DNA from 2 places in the Kitasatospora sp. NPDC054939 genome. Region 1 is predicted to be linked to the other one. Evidence: predicted binding sites of a transcription regulator. Region 1 holds the regulator's gene; the other holds the start of a gene.

What was found. The regulator HspR, encoded in region 1, represses chaperone genes until heat shock. The targets are predictions, from matches to a motif close to TTGAGNNNNNNNNNCTCAA.
Region 2: the regulator HspR is predicted to act here: its motif matches at 3,162-3,180, upstream of lon (endopeptidase La).

The regions. Positions count from the first base shown of each region.
Region 1 covers NZ_JBSGXP010000116.1:16,411-26,185, forward strand. Annotated here, with positions in the region: gene ACWGB8_RS27500 (LuxR C-terminal-related transcriptional regulator) at 1-773, shown strand, start outside; gene ACWGB8_RS27505 (LuxR C-terminal-related transcriptional regulator) at 766-1,776, shown strand; gene ACWGB8_RS27510 (hypothetical protein) at 1,865-2,500, opposite strand; gene ACWGB8_RS27515 (hypothetical protein) at 2,911-3,099, shown strand; gene ACWGB8_RS27520 (hypothetical protein) at 3,106-4,131, opposite strand; gene ACWGB8_RS27525 (heat shock protein transcriptional repressor HspR) at 4,339-4,851, opposite strand; gene dnaJ (molecular chaperone DnaJ) at 4,859-6,010, opposite strand; gene grpE (nucleotide exchange factor GrpE) at 6,146-6,766, opposite strand; gene dnaK (molecular chaperone DnaK) at 6,763-8,598, opposite strand; gene ACWGB8_RS27545 ((Fe-S)-binding protein) at 8,935-9,775, shown strand, end outside.
Region 2 covers NZ_JBSGXP010000165.1:3,686-13,460, forward strand. Annotated here, with positions in the region: gene ACWGB8_RS32745 (GtrA family protein) at 84-617, opposite strand; gene lon (endopeptidase La) at 746-3,139, opposite strand; gene ACWGB8_RS32755 (rhomboid-like protein) at 3,254-3,994, opposite strand; gene ACWGB8_RS32760 (response regulator transcription factor) at 4,540-5,274, shown strand; gene ACWGB8_RS32765 (sensor histidine kinase) at 5,386-6,615, shown strand; gene ACWGB8_RS32770 (multifunctional oxoglutarate decarboxylase/oxoglutarate dehydrogenase thiamine pyrophosphate-binding subunit/dihydrolipoyllysine-residue succinyltransferase subunit) at 6,836-9,775, shown strand, end outside.

The sequences.
Region 1 (9,775 bases):
GCTCGGTCAGCGACCGGCTCGGTGCCGAACTGCGCAGCGAGGCCACCCGGCTGCTGGTCCACGCCGAGAACCTCCCCGGCGCCCTCGACGGCCTCACCCGCGCCTACGACGCCATGCCCCGCCCGCCCGAGCGCTCCGGCGGAGCCGTCTACATCGAGGGCCACGTCCACATCCGCCACCGCATCTCGCAGCTGATCTCCGACTGCCGCGAGGAGGTGCTCACCGCCCAGCCCGGCCGGCGCCCGGCCGCCGCCGTGGAGACCGCCCTCCGGCAGGACCTCAACCTGCTGCAGCGCGGCTGCTCGCTGCGCACCGTCTACCAGCCGGTCTCGGCCGCCGAACCGGCCGTGCTCGACTACATCGCCGAGGTGACCCGGCTCGGCTCCCGGATCCGGGTGCTCGACGAGCCCTTCCAGCGGATGATCGTCTTCGACCGCGCGGTCGCCGTCATCTCCGCCAACGACGACCACAGCACCGCCGCCTTCATCTCCGACCCCGCCGCGGTCGGCTTCCTGGTGGGCGCCTTCGAACGCGACTGGGCCCGCGCCGACACCGTCGACTGGGCCGCCGCCCTCGCCCAGGGCCCCACCCACGGCGGCCCCGACCGGGTCGGCCGGCTGCTCGCCAAGGGGCTCACCCAGCGCGCGGTGGCCACCCGGCTCGGCCTCAGCGAGCGCACCGTCGCCGCCCACATCGCGCGGCTGCGCGAACGCCACGGCGCCCAGACGCTGTTCCAGCTGGGATGGCTGATGCGCGGCGGACGCGGTGACTGATCCCGTCCCGGACAGGTCGGTACCGAGCGGACCGGAACCGCCCGCGCCCGCCGCCCCCGGTGAGGCTGCGCGGGCCCTCTGGCTGGCCGCCGTGGCCCGCGGCGGCCGACTGCCCGCCGAGCCGCTCAGCGGGCCCGAGGGGGCCGCCCTGGACGCCCTGCTGGACCTCGGCCTGCTCGTCCCGCACCCCTGCGGTCCCGGCTACCTCGCCGTCAGCCCGCGGGCCGTCGCCGCCCGGCTGGGCGCCGAACTCCGCACCGAGGCCACCCGGCTGCTGCTGGCCGCCGAACGCCTGCCCGCCGCCCTCGACGGCCTCACCCGGGCGTACGACGCCGTCCCCCGCCGCGGCAAGGGGCCGCAGGGCCGCTCCGTCCAGATCGAGGGCCGCGAGGACATCCGCCAGCGGATCGCCGAACTGCTCTCCGACTGCCGGGAGGAGTTCCTCGCCGCCCAGCCCGGCCCGCGCCCGGCGGTCGGGCTGCAGATGACGATGCGCCAGGACCTCGCCCTGCTGCAACGGGGCTGCGCCATGCGCACCATCTACCAGCCGGTCGCGGCCCGCGGCCGGGAGGCCGTGCGCTACGCCGCGACGATGACCGGGCACGGGGCCCGGGTCCGGGTGCTGGACGAGCCCTACCGGCGGATGCTGGTCTTCGACCGGACGATCGCGGTGATCCCCGCCGACGACGCCGACACCCGCGCCGCCTTCGTCACCGATCCCGCCGCCGTCGCCCACCTGGTCGGCCTCTTCGAACGCGACTGGGCCCGCGCCGACACCGTCGACTGGGCCGCCGTGGCCGCGCCCCCGGAGCCGGGCGCCGGGCCCGACCGGGTCGCCAGGCTGCTCGCCAAGGGGCTCACCCAGCGCGCCGTCGCGGGTCGCCTCGGCCTCAGCGAGCGCACCGTCGCCGCCCACATCGCGCGCCTGCGCCACCGCCACGGCGCGCGCACGCTCTTCCAACTCGGCTGGCGCATGCGGGGGGAGCACCGCGATGCGCACTGACCGCCGGGCCGCGCAGCGGAGGGTACGGCCGGTCCCGGGTACGGCGGCCGTCGCTGCTGCTGCCGTCGCCGCCGGGGAGCGGCCGGGGTCAGCCGGTGGCCGCGCCGGTCGGCCAGTAGCCGTGCGGGCCGACCGCGGGGGGCTGCTGGCGGGGCACGCTGAAGTGCTCGCCGGGGGCCGTCCAGAAGCCCTCGCGCAGCGAGAGCGCCATGCCGGCCCAGTCCAGGGCGGTCTCCACGGTGTGGTGGAGGGCCTCCTGCGACCAGGTGTCGTCGAAGACCAGCGGCAGGACGGGGGCGACCTGCTCGATGGTGGCGATCAGCGGGTTGTGGGTGATGGCCTCGTCGACCAGCAGGACGATCGGCTTCCGCAGGGCCGAGGCCCAGCCGAGCTCCAGGCTGACCCCGGCCGAGAGCGGGGCGCCGACGTACGCGAAGACCAGGTCGGCGGACTGCAGGGCCCGGAAGTCGGACGGCACCCGCGGCTCCGGCGCGCGGCCGGCCACCGTCCAGGCGTCGCTGTGGTGCGCGCTGTACACGGCGGCGCCGCTGCGCAGCAGGGTGGTGCGAAGGGTCGTCAGCCGCGTCCGGCTGGCCAGGGTCACCACGCTGTCGGCCGGGCCGGTCAGCCGCATCAGCGGCGCGGCCAGGAAGACCCGTGCACGGCGGCCCTCGGGGGTGTGCGCGGTGTGGTGTGGAGTGGAGCCCTGGTAGCGATCAGTCATGTCGACTCCATGGAAAGGCCGACCGGGAGGGTGTCGGGCCCCGGCGGGCCGGCTGCTATTGAGTAGTTCTGGGGGGACTAACGGGGGCGGTCGGCAATGCAAATTGAAGTGGACACGGCGATGTAACTCCGGATCCGTAATCGCAGCGATCAGTCGGTGCACTGATCGTGTCGCCGAGGCGGCCGACGAGTCCACTGGCACGAGGTGTCATCTCGCTGCCTGGCAGAGAGATGACATGCCGATCCCCCTACAGCCTGGGGTTGAGCCCTGGAAGAGTCGGGGCGGTCGCAGTGACAAAGGAGGGACAGCTCGCTGACATGTTCGAGGATGTGCAGCATAATCAGCGCTGCGGCTCGTACGGGGGCCGAATGAGCTGACACGGTATTGGTTCTTGAAGGGAAGTGGTCCCAGTGCGCAAGGCGCGCCGATTTGTAACCGCGATTGTGCTGGCCGGTGCGGCGGCCGTGCTGGCCGGCGGCCCGCTTCAGGACGACGTCATCTGGACCCGTCCGCAGCCGGTCCAGGTCCAGGACACGGACGCGTCCGGCGAGGGCTCCACGGTGGTCGCCAAGGCGATGATCGACGTCATCTGGACGTGATCGGGCCTACTCGTGGCTGTCGCTGTCGCGGAACAGCGGCAGGCTGCGGTGGCTCTCCGAGAGCTTCCAGCCCAGCTGGAACAGCGTCTCCGCGGCGTATTCCTCGCGGAGTTCGGCGATGTGCCGGGCGAGCGTGCGCTCACTGAGGCCGAGGTTCCTGGCAATGACCCGGTGGCCGACCCCCTGAAGCATCATCCGGAGGATGTTCTCGCGAAGTCTGGAGACCACTTCCGGCGGTACGTCGCGGCCTCCCTGGAAGGGGATTGCGCGCTCCCAGAAGCTCTCGAAGAGGCTGACGAAGAAGCCGATCACGGCCTCGTCCTGGACGAAGGCGGCCCGCTCGGTGTCGCCGCTGATGGGGATGACCGCGGTGGCCCGGTCCACGATGATCATTCTGGTGAACGGTTCGCCGAGGGTGCGGACCTCGCCGCCCTCCTCGGTCATCGCCGCCACGTACTCCCGGGCCGAGGCCGAGTAGCGGGTGCTGGGCTGGTAGATCGTCCGCCGGGACACCCCGCGCCGCAGCATGCCGACGTCGAGCGCTATCGCGGCCTCGGTCGGGAACGACCGGGCGCCGCCGCCCGGCTGCGCGCTGAGCACCTCCTTGGTGCTGCTCTCCATGAGCTCCGCGAGGCGCCGGTTGATCTCGGTCTTGCCGTGCAGGTGCTCGATCGGGCCGCCGTCGTGCGCACCGCCGCCGCCGTTGCCGTAGGCGTGGCTCAGCTCCTGGAGGTCGGCGGGCAGCGAGACGGCGCGGCTGAGCAGGTCCAGCGCCTTGCGCTGCCAGGCCGCGCTGAGCGCGCCGGCCAGCTGCCGGGGGTCGACCGCGACCAGGATGCCGGGATCCTCGACGTCCGGGACGAGCAGGCCGATGTCCATCAGCTCGCGGAGGTGGCACTCGCTGCCACTGGCGACCTCGGCGGGGATCAGCCGGCCGTGCGCCTGGAGGACGTCCTTGTACAGGGTTCGGGCTTCGGGGGACAGCCGGCCGTGGCCGTTCGCCGTGAGACCGGTCTCCTCAGCCCCACCCATCCGCCGCTCCTCGCCTTCGCCTGAACCGTTACGCCCTGTTCGACCGCGCTTCAGTGCCGGATCCTCGGCGCCCACTGTCGCACAGGGGTGCGGCGCGTCGCACGTGAATCTGCTACGGCTGCCTCTCGGAGGAAGACTGCCACGTTCCGAAAGCCGCCGGCACCCCCCGACGGGAGGGAACCGGCGGCCCGGTGGCGGTCGGGTCGGTCAGCGCTTGGGGCGCCAGACGACCAGGGCGCTGGACTGCGTCGGGGGCTGGTACGGGACGAGGTCGCGGCGGTACGAGGCGTGGATCGTGGCCTCGCGCTGCTGCAGCGCGCTGGCGGCCCCCTCCAGGGAATCGACCAGTTCGGCGATCCGGGACTGGAGGGCGGTGACCTGGTTCTCCAGTTCGATGATCCGCTTGATGCCGGCCAGGTTGATGCCCTCGTCCTGGGACAGCCGCTGCACGTCGCGCAGCTGCTGGATGTCCCGGGCGGAGTAGCGGCGGCCGCGGCCGGCCGTGCGGTCGGGGCAGACCAGGCCGAGCCGGTCGTACTGGCGGAGGGTCTGCGGGTGCAGGCCGGAGAGCTCGGCGGCGACCGAGATCACGTAGACCGGGGTGTCCTCGGTGAGGACGTACGGCGGGGCCGCCGTCGGGGCGCGGCGCGGGCCGGGGCCGGAGCCCGGGAGGCCCTCGCCGAGGCCGGGACCGATCGGGCCGCTGCTGTCGGGGGTCATCTGGTCGTCACGCTCCCTTCGCCGCCCGGAACAGGGCGGCTCGCGGGTCGTCCGAGGCGGTGGCCTCGCGGTACTGCTCCAGGGCCGTCAGCGCGTCACCGGTGACGTGCTGCGGCACCACGACCTCCACGGTGACCAGGAGGTCGCCGCGGGTGCCGTCCTTGCGGGTGGCGCCCTTGCCGCGGGCCCGCAGGGTGAGGCCGTTGGCACTGCCCGGGGGCAGCTTGAGCTTGACCGAGGGCCCGCCGAGGGTGGGCACCTCGATGGTGCCGCCGAGAGCGGCTTCGGGGAAGGTGACCGGCACCGTCACGGTGAGGTTGTCACCCTTGCGCCCGAAGACCGGGTGCGGGTCGACGTGCACGGTGACGTAGAGGTCGCCGGGCTGGCCGCCCCGCTCGCCCTGGGCGCCTTTGCCCTTCAGCCGGATGCGCTGGGCGTCCTGCACCCCGGCCGGGATCCGGACCTGCATGGTCCGGGCCGAGCTGGCCCGGCCGCTGCCGTGGCAGTCGGTGCACGGGTCGTCGACGATCATGCCCCGGCCGCGGCAGTCGCGGCAGGGCTCGGACAGCGCGAAGGCGCCCTGGCCGCGGCTGACGGTGCCCGCGCCGACGCAGGTCGGGCAGACCCGGGGCGTGGTGCCGGCCTTGGCGCCGGTGCCGCTGCAGGTGCGGCAGGGGGCCTGGCTGGTCATCCGCAGCGGGACGGTCGCGCCGTCGACGGCCTCGTCGAAGGAGAGGGTGACCTCGGTCTCCACGTCGGAGCCGCGCCGGGGCTGGGCCTGCCGGGTGCCGCCGCGGTTGAACAGGCCGCCGAACACGTCGCCGAGCCCGCCGCCGCCGCTGTTCTGGCTGCCGCTGAACAGGTCGCCGAAGTCGAAGCTGTAGTTGCCCCCGCCGGCGCCGCCGGCCCGGAAGCCGCCGTTGGCGAAGAGGCTGCGGGCCTCGTCGTACTCCTTGCGGCGCTTCTCGTCGGACAGCACGTCGTACGCCTCGGAGATGTCCTTGAACCGCTCCTCGGCTTTGCTGTCGCCCTTGTTGGCGTCCGGGTGGAACTCGCGGGCGAGCTTGCGGTACGTCTTCTTGATCTCGGTGGCGGTGGCGTCCTTGGGCACGCCGAGGACCTTGTAGTAGTCCTTCTCCACGTAGTCCTTGCCGCTCATGGCTGCCGCCACCTCCCGAAACCCATAGCGAGACCTGAAGTCAGTGCAGTGTCGACTGCGGTGTTGATCACGAGCGCGCCGCGGAGCCGGACGCCGTACTGGACGACGGCGTACGGCTCCGCGGCACACGCACGGTCAGCTGTCCGCGCCACCGTCGGCCTTGTCCGACTCCGCGGACTTCGCGGACTTGGCGGACTCGGCGTCCGGGGCGGCGCCGGTCTGGGAGCCCGGCTGGGGCTCCGCGACCGCGACCATCGCCGGGCGGATGATCCGCTCGCCGATCCGGTAGCCGGGCTGGAGGATCTGGACGCAGGTGTCCTCGGTGACGTCCGAGGAGTAGCTGTGCATCAGGGCCTCGTGCTGGGCCGGGTCGAAGGGGTCGCCCTCCTTGCCGAACTGCTGCAGGCCCAGCTTGGCGACGACCGTCTCCAGCGACTCGGCGACGGACTTGAAGCCGCCCGTCACCTCGCCGTGCTCGCGGCCGCGGCCGATGTCGTCCAGCACCGGGATCAGGGACTCCAGGATGTTGGAGACCGCGATCTCGCGGACCGTCAGCCGGTCGCGCTCGACCCGCTTGCGGTAGTTCTGGTACTCGGCCTGGAGTCGCTGCAGGTCGGCGGTCCGCTCGGCCAGCTCGCGCTTGGCCGCGGCGAGCTCGTCCGAGCCACCGGCGGCGGCCTCCTCGGCGGCCTTGATCACGGCCTCCTCGGCGGCGGAGTCGTCGCCGGGCTCGGCACCCTGCGGCTTCTCCGTCATGCCGCACCGCCCTTGGGCTTCTCGTCGTCCACGATCTCGGCGTCGACGACGTCGTCGTCCTTGGCACCGGTGGCGTCGCCGGCCGGGGCACCCGCCGCGTCGGCGTTGGCGTACAGCGCCTGGCCGAGCTTCTGGGCGGTGGTGGACACCTTCTCGGAGGCCTCGCGGATCTTCGCGATGTCCTCGCCCTTCAGGGCCTCCTTGAGCTCGCCGATGGCGGTCTCGACCTCGGTCTTGACCTCGGCCGGCAGCTTGTCGGCGTTGTCGGCGATGAACTTCTCGGTCGAGTAGACGAGCTGCTCGGCCTGGTTGCGGGTCTCGACCGACTCGCGGCGCTTGGTGTCCTCCTCCGCGTACTGCTCGGCCTCGCGGCGCATGCGGTCGACCTCGTCCTTCGGCAGCGAGGAGCCGCCGGTGACGGTCATCTTCTGCTCCTTGCCGGTGCCGAGGTCCTTGGCGCCGACGTGCATGATGCCGTTCGCGTCGATGTCGAAGGTGACCTCGATCTGCGGCAGGCCGCGCGGGGCCGGCGGCAGGCCGGTCAGCTCGAACATGCCGAGCTTCTTGTTGTACGCGGCGATCTCGCGCTCGCCCTGGTAGACCTGGATCTGCACGGACGGCTGGTTGTCCTCGGCCGTGGTGAAGATCTCCGAGCGCTTGGTCGGGATCGTGGTGTTGCGCTCGATCAGCTTGGTCATGATGCCGCCCTTGGTCTCGATGCCGAGGGACAGCGGGGTGACGTCGAGCAGCAGGACGTCCTTGACCTCGCCCTTGAGGACACCGGCCTGCAGCGAGGCGCCGATGGCGACGACCTCGTCCGGGTTGACGCCCTTGTTGGCGTCCTTGCCGCCGGTCAGCTCGCGGACGAGCTCGGCGACGGCCGGCATGCGGGTGGAGCCGCCGACCAGGACCACGTGGTCGATCTCGGACAGCGCGATGCCGGCGTCCTTGATGACGTTGTGGAACGGGACCTTGCAGCGGTCCAGCAGGTCGGAGGTGAGCTGCTGGAACTGGGCGCGGGTGAGCTTCTCGTCCAGGTGCAGCGGGCCCTCGGCGGAGGCCGTGATGTAGGGCAGGTTGATCGAGGTCTCGGAGGACGAGGACAGCTCGATCTTGGCCTTCTCGGAGGCCTCGCGCAGACGCTGCAGCGCCATCTTGTCCTTGGACAGGTCGACGCCGTGGCCGGCCTGGAAGACCTTGACCAGGTGGTCGACGACGCGCTGGTCCCAGTCGTCGCCGCCGAGGTGGTTGTCACCGTTGGTGGCCTTCACCTCGACGACCCCGTCGCCGATCTCCAGCAGGGAGACGTCGAAGGTGCCGCCGCCGAGGTCGAAGACCAGGATGGTCTGGTCGTCCTTGTCCAGGCCGTACGCCAGCGCGGCGGCGGTCGGCTCGTTGACGATGCGCAGGACGTTGAGGCCCGCGATCTCACCGGCCTCCTTGGTCGCCTGGCGCTCGGAGTCGTTGAAGTACGCCGGGACGGTGATGACGGCGTCGGTGACGGTCTCGCCCAGGTACGCCTCGGCGTCGCGCTTCAGCTTCTGCAGGATGAAGGCGCTCATCTGCTGCGGGTTGAAGTCCTTGCCGTCCAGGTTGATCTTCCAGTCGGTGCCCATGTGGCGCTTCACCGAGCGGATGGTGCGGTCCACGTTGGTGACCGCCTGGCGCTTGGCCACCTCGCCGACCAGGACCTCGCCGTTCTTCGCGAAGGCGACGACGGACGGCGTGGTCCGGGCGCCCTCGGCGTTCGTGATGACGGTGGGCTCGCCACCTTCGAGAACGCTGACGACCGAGTTCGTCGTACCGAGGTCGATACCGACCGCGCGTGCCATCGTAGATACCTCCACAGGAGAGTTGAGCTTTACGGGCTCAAGGATGCATGACCCGGCGGGGAGCGTCAACAGCTTTGAGTCCATGCCGCTCAACTTTGCTGAGCGCCGGGGCGCCGGACGCGTGGCCGGTGGGGCCCGGCGGCAGCGGTGGGCCGTCCGGGGCCAGTCGGCCGAGGCCGGTGTGCCCCCACGTGACTGCCGCCATACCTTGGGCATCTTCTGGAGAACTGTTTTGGAGCGGTATTGTCCGGGCCGTCGGCCCGGCAAGTTACCGGCGAGTACACTCAGAACTGCAAGAAGACCGCCCTCAGGAAAGCCGCAGGAGACGGAGAGCCGATGCAGCTAGCAGCGATCGTCATCTCGCTGGTCACGTTGGTGATCGGCACCGCGCTCGCCGCCCGTGCGGCGCTGTACATCTACAAGGTGGTGCTCACCGGCCAGCCGGACGGCACCCGCTTCGGCAGCCCCGCGCGGCGCCTGAAGACCCTCGGCGTCGAGTTCTTCGGCCACACCCGGATGAACCAATGGGGGATCGTCGGCATCGCCCACTGGTTCGTGGCGGTCGGCTTCTTCAGCCTGGTCCTCACCATCGTCAACGCCATCGGCCAGCTCTTCGACGCCGAGTACGCGCTGCCGGTCATCGGACACTGGATGCTGTGGCAGCTCTTCGTCGAACTGCTCGGTACCCTGACCACCCTGGGCATCCTGACCCTGATCGTGATCCGGCTGCTCAGCCTCCCCGGCCGGGCCGGCCGCAAGTCGCGCTTCGCCGGCTCGATCGCCTGGCAGGCCTTCTACGTCGAGTACACGATCCTCGGCATCGGCCTCTGCATCACGATGCTGCGCGCACTGGAGGGCGCCCTCGCCGGCGTCGACTCCTACGGCCCGGCGCACCTGGTCTCGTACCCGCTGGTCGTCGCCTTCGACGGGCTGTCGCACGACACGCTGGTCAACCTGGTCTACCTGTTCGCGATGCTGAAGATCTGCATCTCCTTCGCGTGGGCGACCACCATCGGCCTCAACCCCTCGATGGGCGTGGCCTGGCACCGCTTCCTCGGCTTCTTCAACATCTACTTCAAGCGCGAGGACGACGGCGCCACCGCGCTCGGCGCCCTGCGCCCGATGACCAGCGGCGGTGCGCCGATCGACTTCGAGGACCCGGCCGACGACGCGGTCT
Region 2 (9,775 bases), on a different contig from region 1:
CTCTCGGGCCCCCGACGTTCGAAGCGTAACCGCGTTCCCTGCGGCGCTCCTGGTGTGCGGGTCCGGGCCGGGCCGGGTGGCGGTCAGCGGGCGGGTTCGGGCTGCTCGGGCTGCTCCGGGCGGGTGGCGGGCGGCTCGGGGAGCTGGACGAAGACCCAGCGGCGCATCGCCCAGTAGCGGAAGAGCATGGCGAGCAGGGTGCCGACGACCATCCCGCTGACGAAGTCGGCGATCTCCTGGGTGACCGCGCCGACCCGCGGCTCGCGCAGCTCCAGCAGGTAGCGGGAGACGATCAGCGGGAGGTCGTTGACGGCGATCGCCACCGCGCTGACCAGGACGAACAGCCCGGCCTCGCGCCGGCGCCCACCGCAGGTCCGGAAGCACCACTGCCGGTTCAGCAGGTACGAGACCACGGTGGCGGCGACCGTGGCGACGGTGAGCGCGAGCACCGGCTTGTGCTGCAGCACCGTGGTCTTGAGCGAGAGGTTGATCAGTACGGTCAGGACGAAGCAGCCGCTCCCGACCAGCAGGAACTTCACCAGCCTGCGGTGGCGCACCAGTGCCGGGCGCAGCCGGGTCGGCACCTTCGCCAGGGCGCGCTGCGTGGGTGACGGCATGTTCGCAGTCTGGCACGCACCCCGGCCGCCGGCCCCGCGTCACGCGGCCCCGGTCACCCCGGGGCACCACGGGCGCGTCGCGGGGCCCGGCGGAGCGCCCTCCGCTCCGCCGGGCCGCTGCGTGCGCGTCAGGCCGCGACCAGCACCTCGGCCGGCTCCAGGGCCAGCGCCAGCACCTCGCGGACGTCGGCCACCGGGTGGACGGTCAGGCGCTGCAGCACCTCGGCCGGGACGTCGTCCAGGTCGGGCTCGTTGCGCTTGGGGATGATCACCGCGGTGACCCCGGCCCGGTCCGCCGCGAGCAGCTTCTGCTTCACCCCGCCGATCGGCAGCACCCGGCCGGTGAGCGAGACCTCGCCGGTCATCGCCACGTCGGTGCGGACCTTGCGCCCGGAGAGCAGCGAGGCCAGCGCCGTGGTCATGGTGATGCCGGCGCTCGGCCCGTCCTTGGGGACGGCCCCGGCGGGCACGTGCAGGTGCACGCCGCGGTCGCGCAGCGAGGTGACCGGCAGTTCGAGCTCGGCGCCGCGCGAGCGCAGGTAGGAGAGCGCGATGTGCGCGGACTCCTTCATGACGTCGCCCAGCTGGCCGGTGAGGGTCAGGCCGGTGCCGCCGGTCTCGGCGTCGGCGAGCGAGGCCTCGATGTAGAGGACGTCGCCGCCGGCCCCGGTGACCGCGAGCCCGGTGGCCACGCCCGGGACGGCGGTGCGCCGCTCGGCGGGCTCCTGGGCGGCCTCCGGCACGTGGTGCGGGCGACCGATCAGGGCGCGCAGGTCGTCGGCGCCGATCGCGGCGGGCAGCGTGCGCTCGCCGAGCTCGGCCTGGGCGGCCAGCTTGCGCAGCACCCGGGCGATCGAGCGCTCCAGGTTCCGCACGCCGGCCTCGCGGGTGTACTCGCCGGCCAGCCGGCGCAGGGCCGCCTCCTCGACGGTGGCCTCGCCCTCGTGCAGTCCGGCCTTCTCCAGCTGGCGCGGGAGCAGGTGGTCGCGGGCGATGACGACCTTCTCGTCCTCGGTGTAGCCGTCCAGCCGGACCAGTTCCATCCGGTCGAGCAGCGGCTCGGGGATGGCCTCAAGGACGTTGGCGGTGGCGAGGAAGACCACGTCGGAGAGGTCGAGCTCGACCTCCAGGTAGTGGTCGCGGAAGGTGTGGTTCTGCGCCGGGTCGAGCACCTCCAGCAGCGCGGCGGCCGGGTCGCCCCGGTAGTCGGAGCCGACCTTGTCGATCTCGTCGAGCAGGACGACCGGGTTCATCGAGCCGGCCTCCTTGATGGCGCGCACCAGCCGGCCGGCCGAGGCGCCGACGTAGGTGCGCCGGTGCCCGCGGATCTCGGCCTCGTCCCGGACGCCGCCGAGCGCGACCCGGACGAAGGTGCGGCCCATGGCCCGGGCGACCGACTCGCCGAGCGAGGTCTTGCCGACCCCGGGCGGGCCGACCAGCGCCAGCACCGCGCCCCCGCGCCGGCCGCCGACCAGCCCGAGCCCCTGGTCGGCCCGGCGCTTGCGCACCGCCAGGTACTCGACGATGCGGTCCTTCACGTCGGCGAGCCCGGCGTGGTCGGCGTCCAGGACGGCCCGGGCGCCGGCGATGTCGTAGGCGTCCTCGGTGCGCTCGTTCCACGGCAGCTCCAGGACGGTGTCCAGCCAGGCGCGGATCCAGGAGCCCTCGGGGGACTGCTCACTGGCCCGCTCCAGCTTGTCGACCTCCTTGAGGGCGGCCTCGCGGACCTTCTCGGGCAGGTCGGCGGCCTCGACCCGGGCGCGGTAGTCGCCCTCCTCGTCGGCCGGGTCGCCGTTCAGCTCGGCGAGCTCCTTGCGCACCGCGTCGAGCTGGCGGCGGAGCAGGAACTCCTTCTGCTGCTTGGCCACGCCCTCCTCGACGTCCTTGCGGATGGTGTCGTTGACCTCCTCCTCGGCGAGGTGGTCGCGCAGCAGCCCGAGGGCGTACTCCAGGCGGGCGACCTGGTCGGCCTCCAGTAGCACCTTGAGCTTCTGCTCGGCGGTGACGAAGGGCGCGTAGCCGATGTTGTCGGCGAGCTCGCCGACGCCCTCGATCTGGGCCACCCGGTCGACGATCTGCCAGGCCCCGCGCCGACGCAGCCACTGGGTGGAGAGGGCCTTGTACTCCTTGACCAGCTCGACGGCGCGCCCGGCCACCGGGATGCCGACCGCGGACTCGCGGAACGGCGTGGTCTCCACCCAGAGGGCGGCGCCGGGGCCGGTGGTGCCGACCCCGATCCGGACCCGGCGCACGGCGCGCACCAGGGCGGCCGGGTCCCCGTCGGCCAGCCGGCCGACCTGCTCGACGGCGGCCAGCGTGCCCGCCGCCGCGTACGAGCCGTCCACCCGCGGGACCAGCAGGACCTGCGGCTTGTCGGCGCCGGTGACCGCGGCGCGGGCGGCCTCGACGGCGGCGCGCACCTCGGTGTCCTTCAGGTCCAGCGGGACGACCATGCCCGGCAGGACGACCTCGTCGTCGAGCGGCAGGACGGGCAGGGTGAGCGGTGTGGACGTCGATGCCATGATCTCTCCCCAGTCAGCGAAGTTGAGTTGACCTGACTAAGGTTTGGCGGGCGCCGGTTGTTCCCCGCGATCTGTTCGCCGTGAGCGAACGAAGGAGGGAGTGCGGAGGAGCTGTCAAAAAGCGGAGTCGACGGGCGCCGGCACCGCTCCCGCGCGCGGCCCGGGACGGCGGCGCAGCCAGGGCCACAGGGCGATCCCGATCAGCAGGGCGGCCGGGTGGCCGACCCCGGTGGTGACGTCGGAGTCGGTGAGCAGCTGGTGCCCGAGCAGCAGCCCGGCGCCGGTCAGCACCGGCAGCCGCAGCCGCCCCGGGAGCAGTCCGGCGAGCGCGCCGAGGCTGGCCAGCACCCCGTAGCTGACGCCGATGTCCAGCTGGTCGAGCGCGGCCGGCTCCATCCGCCCGGCCCGCACCGAGGCCGCCACGATCCCCTGGGAGAGCAGGGTCGCCAGCACGTGCCCGCAGGCGAAGACGGCCAGCGCCCGCGCGGCGCCGATCCGCCGCTCCAGCGGGGCGACGGTGAAGGCGAAGGCCCAGAGGTAGGGCATCCAGATCGGCCCGGCCACCCAGAGGCCGCTGCACAGCAGGGCCCGCAGCGGGTGGTCGAGCAGGTTGTGCCAGTCCGAGCTGGAGGCCTCCTGCAGCCGCAGCACCAGCTCCGGGTCGGCCGTGTGCCCGAAGGTCGTGGTGGCGCCGAGCAGGGCGAAGTAGCCGAGGGCGAAGGGGTTGCGGCGCGGTGTCGGCACCCGGGCGAGCAGCCAGCCGGCCACGCCGGTGCGCAGCCCGTGCCGGAGCAGGCCGTAGGGCGGGGCGGCGCCGTCGCGCGAGCCGGGCGCACGTCCCTGCAGCCGCGCCATGACGCCTCCGTTCCGCACCCGCCGGGCACCGCGTTCCGCCGGGCCCAACGTACCGGTGCGCGGGCGCGGTCCCGCACCCGAACGGCTTGTCGTGGCCACGTTACGTGCCGAGTCTGGGAGCCCGCTGGGAGTTCCCTCGGAGGAACGTATCGGGACGGGCCCGGCATTGGTCCAGACCATCCCTGCGCCTACGCGCCAGTAGAGCCGCTGACCGGCGGTTCGACGGATATTGGGGTGCATACGTACCGTTACGGAGTGAAAAAACGCCGGGTAAGGTATCGGCCCGTGCCCACTTCCGAGTGGGCCGGACGGGCGGTCGGACGCCCGGCCGACGGGCCGGAAATGTCCGGTCCACCTGCCGGGAGCCGTCCACTGTCCGTACGCTGCGAAGGGTGCGGTCGGAGCGGGTGGTTCACCACCCGCCGAGTCGCACGCGAGATCGGGACGGCGGACCCGGCACAGTCCACGACGGAACAAGACTACGAGCGGAGCCCCGCCATCCCCACAGGTGGCCGGCCCGCAGCCCTGGGGGCGGTGGCGTGACCGTGACAGAGATTCAGCAGGACAATCACAACAGCAGCACGGTGAGCAGCCAGCGCAGAGTGCTGGTGGTGGAGGACGAGCCGACGATCGCCGAGTCCATCGCGGCCCGGCTCGGTGCGGAAGGCTTCAAGGTGGCCGTGGCCCACGACGGCCCCGGGGCCGTCGACGGCTTCCACACCTGGCAGCCCGACCTCGTCGTCCTCGACATCATGCTGCCCGGCTTCGACGGCCTGGAGGTCTGCCGCCGGATCCAGGCCCAGCGCCCGGTGCCGGTGCTGATGCTGACCGCGCGCGACGACGAGACGGACCTGCTGGTCGGCCTCGGCGTCGGCGCCGACGACTACATGACCAAGCCGTTCTCCATGCGCGAGCTGGCGGCCCGGGTCAACGTCCTGCTGCGCCGCGTCGAGCGCGCCCAGCAGGCGGCCCGCACGCCCACGCTCGGCTCCCTGCGCTTCGGCGAACTGGAGATCGACCACGTCCAGCGCCGGGTCCGGCTGGCCTCGGGCGACGTCCACCTGACGCCGACCGAGTTCGACCTGCTGGCCTGCCTGGCGGCCCAGCCGCGCGCGGTGCTCACCCGCGAGCAGCTGCTCGCCGAGGTGTGGGACTGGACCGACGCGTCCGGCACCCGCACGGTGGACAGCCACGTCAAGGCGCTGCGCCGGAAGATCGGCGCCAGCTGGATCCGTACCGTGCACGGCGTCGGCTACGCACTGGAGGCCCCGCTCTCCTAGGGCCACGGGCCGGGGCCTCCGGGGGGCCCTCGTCCGAACCCGCCGCCGGGCGCGCCGAGCGCCGGCGGTACCGCATGCGGGGGGATCGCCAGCGGGGAACGCAGGGGACACATGACCTTTCCACAGCAGCGCGGGGCTCAGCACCGCGGTACACCGGAGCGCGGAGCGCAGGAGTCCGAGCCGCCGCACCGCGCGGCCGGGCGGCCCGCCGCACCGCGCCGCGGCCTGGCCGGCCGTGCCGCGCGCCGGGTCTGGGCCGACATCCGGCCGCTCGACCCGCTCCGCTCGATCAAGGGCAAACTCGCCCTGCTGGTGATCGTCTCGGTCTTCCTGGCCACCGGCATGGTCGTGGTGGCGATCCGGTCCGAGACGCAGATCCGGATCATCATGGTCTTCTCGATGATCGCCTCCCTGCTCTTCATGCAGTTCCTCGCGCACGGGCTGACCGCCCCGCTGCGGGAGATGACCGCCGCCGCCCGCGCGATGGCCTCCGGCGACTACAGCCGCCGGGTCGAGGTCGGCTCGCGGGACGAGATCGGCGAGCTGGCGACCACCTTCAACCAGATGGCCTCCGACCTGGAGGCCGCCGACCGGCACCGCCGTGAACTGGTCGCCAACGTCTCGCACGAGCTGCGCACCCCGATCGCCGCGCTCCGCGCCGTCCTGGAGAACGTGGTCGACGGCGTGGTCCAGCCCAACCCGGCGACCCTGGGCGCGGCGCTGGAGCAGACCGAGCGGCTCGGCCGGCTGGTCACCCACCTGCTCGACCTCTCCAAGATCGACGACGGCGTGGTGGCCCTGGACGCCCGCACCTTCGAGGTGCGCGAGTTCCTGGACGGCGTACTGCGCGGGGTCACCGTGGACGGCGCCACCGCGGGCGGGGCGTTCTCCCGGCGCGGGGACGTCCGGCTCGCACTGGAGGTCAGCCCGACCGGCCTGACCGGCGTCGCGGACCCGGAACGGCTCCACCAGGTGGTCGCCAACCTGGTCGACAACGCCTGCAAGCACTCCCCGCCGGGCGGCACCGTGACGGTGCGCGCCCGGCCGGACGGCGACGGCGGCGGGCTGCTGCTGGAGGTCGAGGACGAGGGGCCCGGCATCCCCGCGGCCGACCGCACCCGGGTCTTCGAGCGGTTCAGCCGCAGCGGCACCGCGACCGCCCAGGGGCCCGGCAGCGACGGCGGCACCGGCCTGGGGCTGGCCATCGCCCGCTGGGCGGTGGACCTGCACGGCGGGCGGATCGCGGTCGCCGAGGCGGCCCGCGGGTGCCGGATCGAGGTCCGGCTGCCGGGATGGTCGGCACGCGCACATGTCACAGAAGCGACACAGACGCGCGCCTAGGCCTTTGTCCGTATTTGTCCCGCTACGGGGGGCGGTCAGCCCCGATCGGTTCCCCTCCGTTGCGGCTTTCTAACGCACAATTTCGGCCAAACTGCAGGTCAGCACTGTGATCTGGGCGACGCCTGACCCCCGGGGACTGCGCGATCACTGCTCGGAGGCGTAGCCTTAATCCCCGCTGTCCAAACATCCCAAAAGGAAGCGGAAGAGGGCGGTTGCCGCCGTGTCGCCACAGTCCCCTGAAACCCCCAACAGCTCGGCAAGTTCCACTGGCTTCGGCCCCAATGAGTGGCTCGTCGACGAGATCTACCAGCAGTACCTCCAGGACCCGAACTCGGTCGACCGAGCCTGGTGGGACTTTTTCGCCGACTACAAGCCCGGTACCGAGGTGACCCCAGTGACCCAGGCCGCGACCCAGGCCGGCCCCACGCCGACCCCTGCCGCTGCCCCCGCGCCCGCCGCTGCCGCCCCGGCGGCGCCCGCCCCCGCTGCACCGGCCGCGCCGGTCCAGCCGGCGCCCGCGCCGCTCGCCGCAGCCCCCGCCGCGCCCCCGGCCCCCAAGGCCGTCGCCCAGCAGAAGGCCGCCCCGGCCGCCGAGGCCGGCCCCGAGCTGGTCCAGCTCCGCGGGCCGGCCAAGGCCGTCGCCACCAACATGGACGCCTCGCTGGAGGTGCCGACCGCCACCTCGGTGCGCGCGGTGCCGGCGAAGCTGTTGATCGACAACCGCATCGTCATCAACAACCACCTGCAGCGCGCCCGTGGCGGCAAGGTCTCCTTCACCCACCTGATCGGGTACGCCCTGGTCCAGGCCATCAAGGCCTCGCCGGGCATGAACCACAGCTACAAGGTGGAGGACGGCAAGTCCTACCTGGTCAAGCCGGACCACATCAACCTCGGCCTGGCCATCGACCTGGTGAAGCCCAACGGCGACCGCCAGCTCGTCGTCGCGGCGATCAAGAAGGCCGAGACGCTCGACTTCTTCGGCTTCTGGCAGGCCTACGAGGACATCGTCCGCCGGGCCCGCGCCAACAAGCTGACCATGGACGACTTCACCGGCGTCACGGTCTCGCTGACCAACCCCGGCGGCATCGGCACCGTGCACTCCGTGCCGCGCCTCATGCAGAACCAGGGCACCATCGTCGGCGTCGGCGCCATGGAGTACCCGGCCGAGTTCCAGGGCTCCGCCCCGGAGACCCTGGCCCGCCTCGGCGTCTCCAAGATCATGACGCTGACCTCGACCTACGACCACCGGGTCATCCAGGGCGCGGCGTCCGGCGAGTTCCTGCGGGAGATCCACCGCCTGCTGCTCGGCGAGAAGGACTTCTACGACGAGATCTTCGAGTCGCTGCGGATCCCGTACGAGCCGGTCCGCTGGGCGACCGACGTCGCCACCACCCACGACGACGAGGTCAACAAGACCGCGCGCGTCATGGAGCTGATCCACTCCTACCGGGTCCGCGGCCACCTCATGGCCGACACCGACCCGCTGGAGTACAAGCAGCGCAAGCACCCCGACCTGGACGTCACCACCCACGGCCTCACCCTGTGGGACCTGGAGCGCGAGTTCGCGGTCGGCGGCTTCGGCGGCCAGAAGATGATGAAGCTCCGCGACATCCTCGGCCTGCTGCGCAACACCTACTGCCGCACGGTCGGCATCGAGTACATGCACATCCAGGACCCGAAGCAGCGCAAGTGGCTGCAGGAGCGCCTGGAGAAGCCGTACACCAAGCCCGAGCGCGAGGAGCAGCTGCGCATCCTGCGCCGGCTGAACTCGGCCGAGGCGTTCGAGACCTTCCTGCAGACCAAGTACGTCGGCCAGAAGCGCTTCTCGCTGGAGGGCGGCGAGTCGCTCATCCCGCTGCTCGACGCCACGATCGACTCCGCCGCCGAGCACCGCCTCGACGAGGCCGTCATCGGCATGGCCCACCGCGGCCGGCTGAACGTGCTGGCGAACATCGTCGGCAAGCCGTACGGCAAGATCTTCGGCGAGTTCGAGGGCAACCTCGACCCGAAGTCGATGCACGGCTCCGGCGACGTCAAGTACCACCTGGGCGCCGAGGGCATCTTCACCGGTCTGGACGGCGAGGAGATCAAGGTCTCGCTGGCCGCCAACCCCTCCCACCTGGAGGCCGTGGACCCGGTCGTCGAGGGCATCGCCCGCGCCAAGCAGGACATCCTCGACCAGGGCGGCACCACCTTCCCGGTGCTGCCGATCCAGATCCACGGCGACGCGGCCTTCGCCGGCCAGGGCGTCGTCGCGGAGACCCTGAACATGTCGCAGCTGCGCGGCTACCGCACCGGCGGCACCGTGCACGTCGTGGTGAACAACCAGGTCGGCTTCACCGCCGCCCCGGCCTCCTCGCGCTCCTCGATGTACTGCACCGACGTGGCCCGCATGATCGAGGCCCCGATCTTCCACGTGAACGGCGACGACCCGGAGGCCGTGGTCCGCGTCGCGCGGCTCGCCTTCGAGTTCCGCCAGGAGTTCCACAAGGACGTGGTGATCGACCTCATCTGCTACCGCCGCCGCGGTCACAACGAGGCCGACAACCCGTCGTTCACCCAGCCGCTGATGTACGACCTGATCGACAAGAAGCGCTCGGTGCGCAAGCTGTACACCGAGGGCCTGATCGGTCGCGGCGACATCACCATGGAAGAGGCGGAGCAGGCGCTCCAGGACTTCCAGGGCCAGCTGGAGAAGGTCTTCGCCGAGGTCCGCGACGCCGCCCAGGCGCCCGCCCCCGCGGCGAACGGCAAGCCGGTCGCCGACTTCCCGGTCTCCATCCGGACCGGCATCTCCCAGGAGATGGTGAAGCGGATCGCCGCCTCGCAGGTCAACCTGCCCGAGTGGCTGACCGTCCACCCGCGCCTGCTGCCGCAGTTGCAGCGCCGCGCCGGCTCGGTCGAGGACAACACCATCGACTGGGCCATGGGCGAGACCCTCGCCATCGGCTCGCTGCTGATGGAGGGCCACCCCGTCCGCCTGGCCGGCCAGGACAGCCGCCGCGGCACCTTCGGCCAGCGCCACGCGGTCCTGATCGACCGCAACAGCGGCGAGGACTACACCCCGCTGCAGTACCTGACCGAGGACCAGGCCCGCTACACCGTGTACGACAGCCTGCTGTCCGAGTACGCGGCGATGGGCTTCGAGTACGGCTACTCG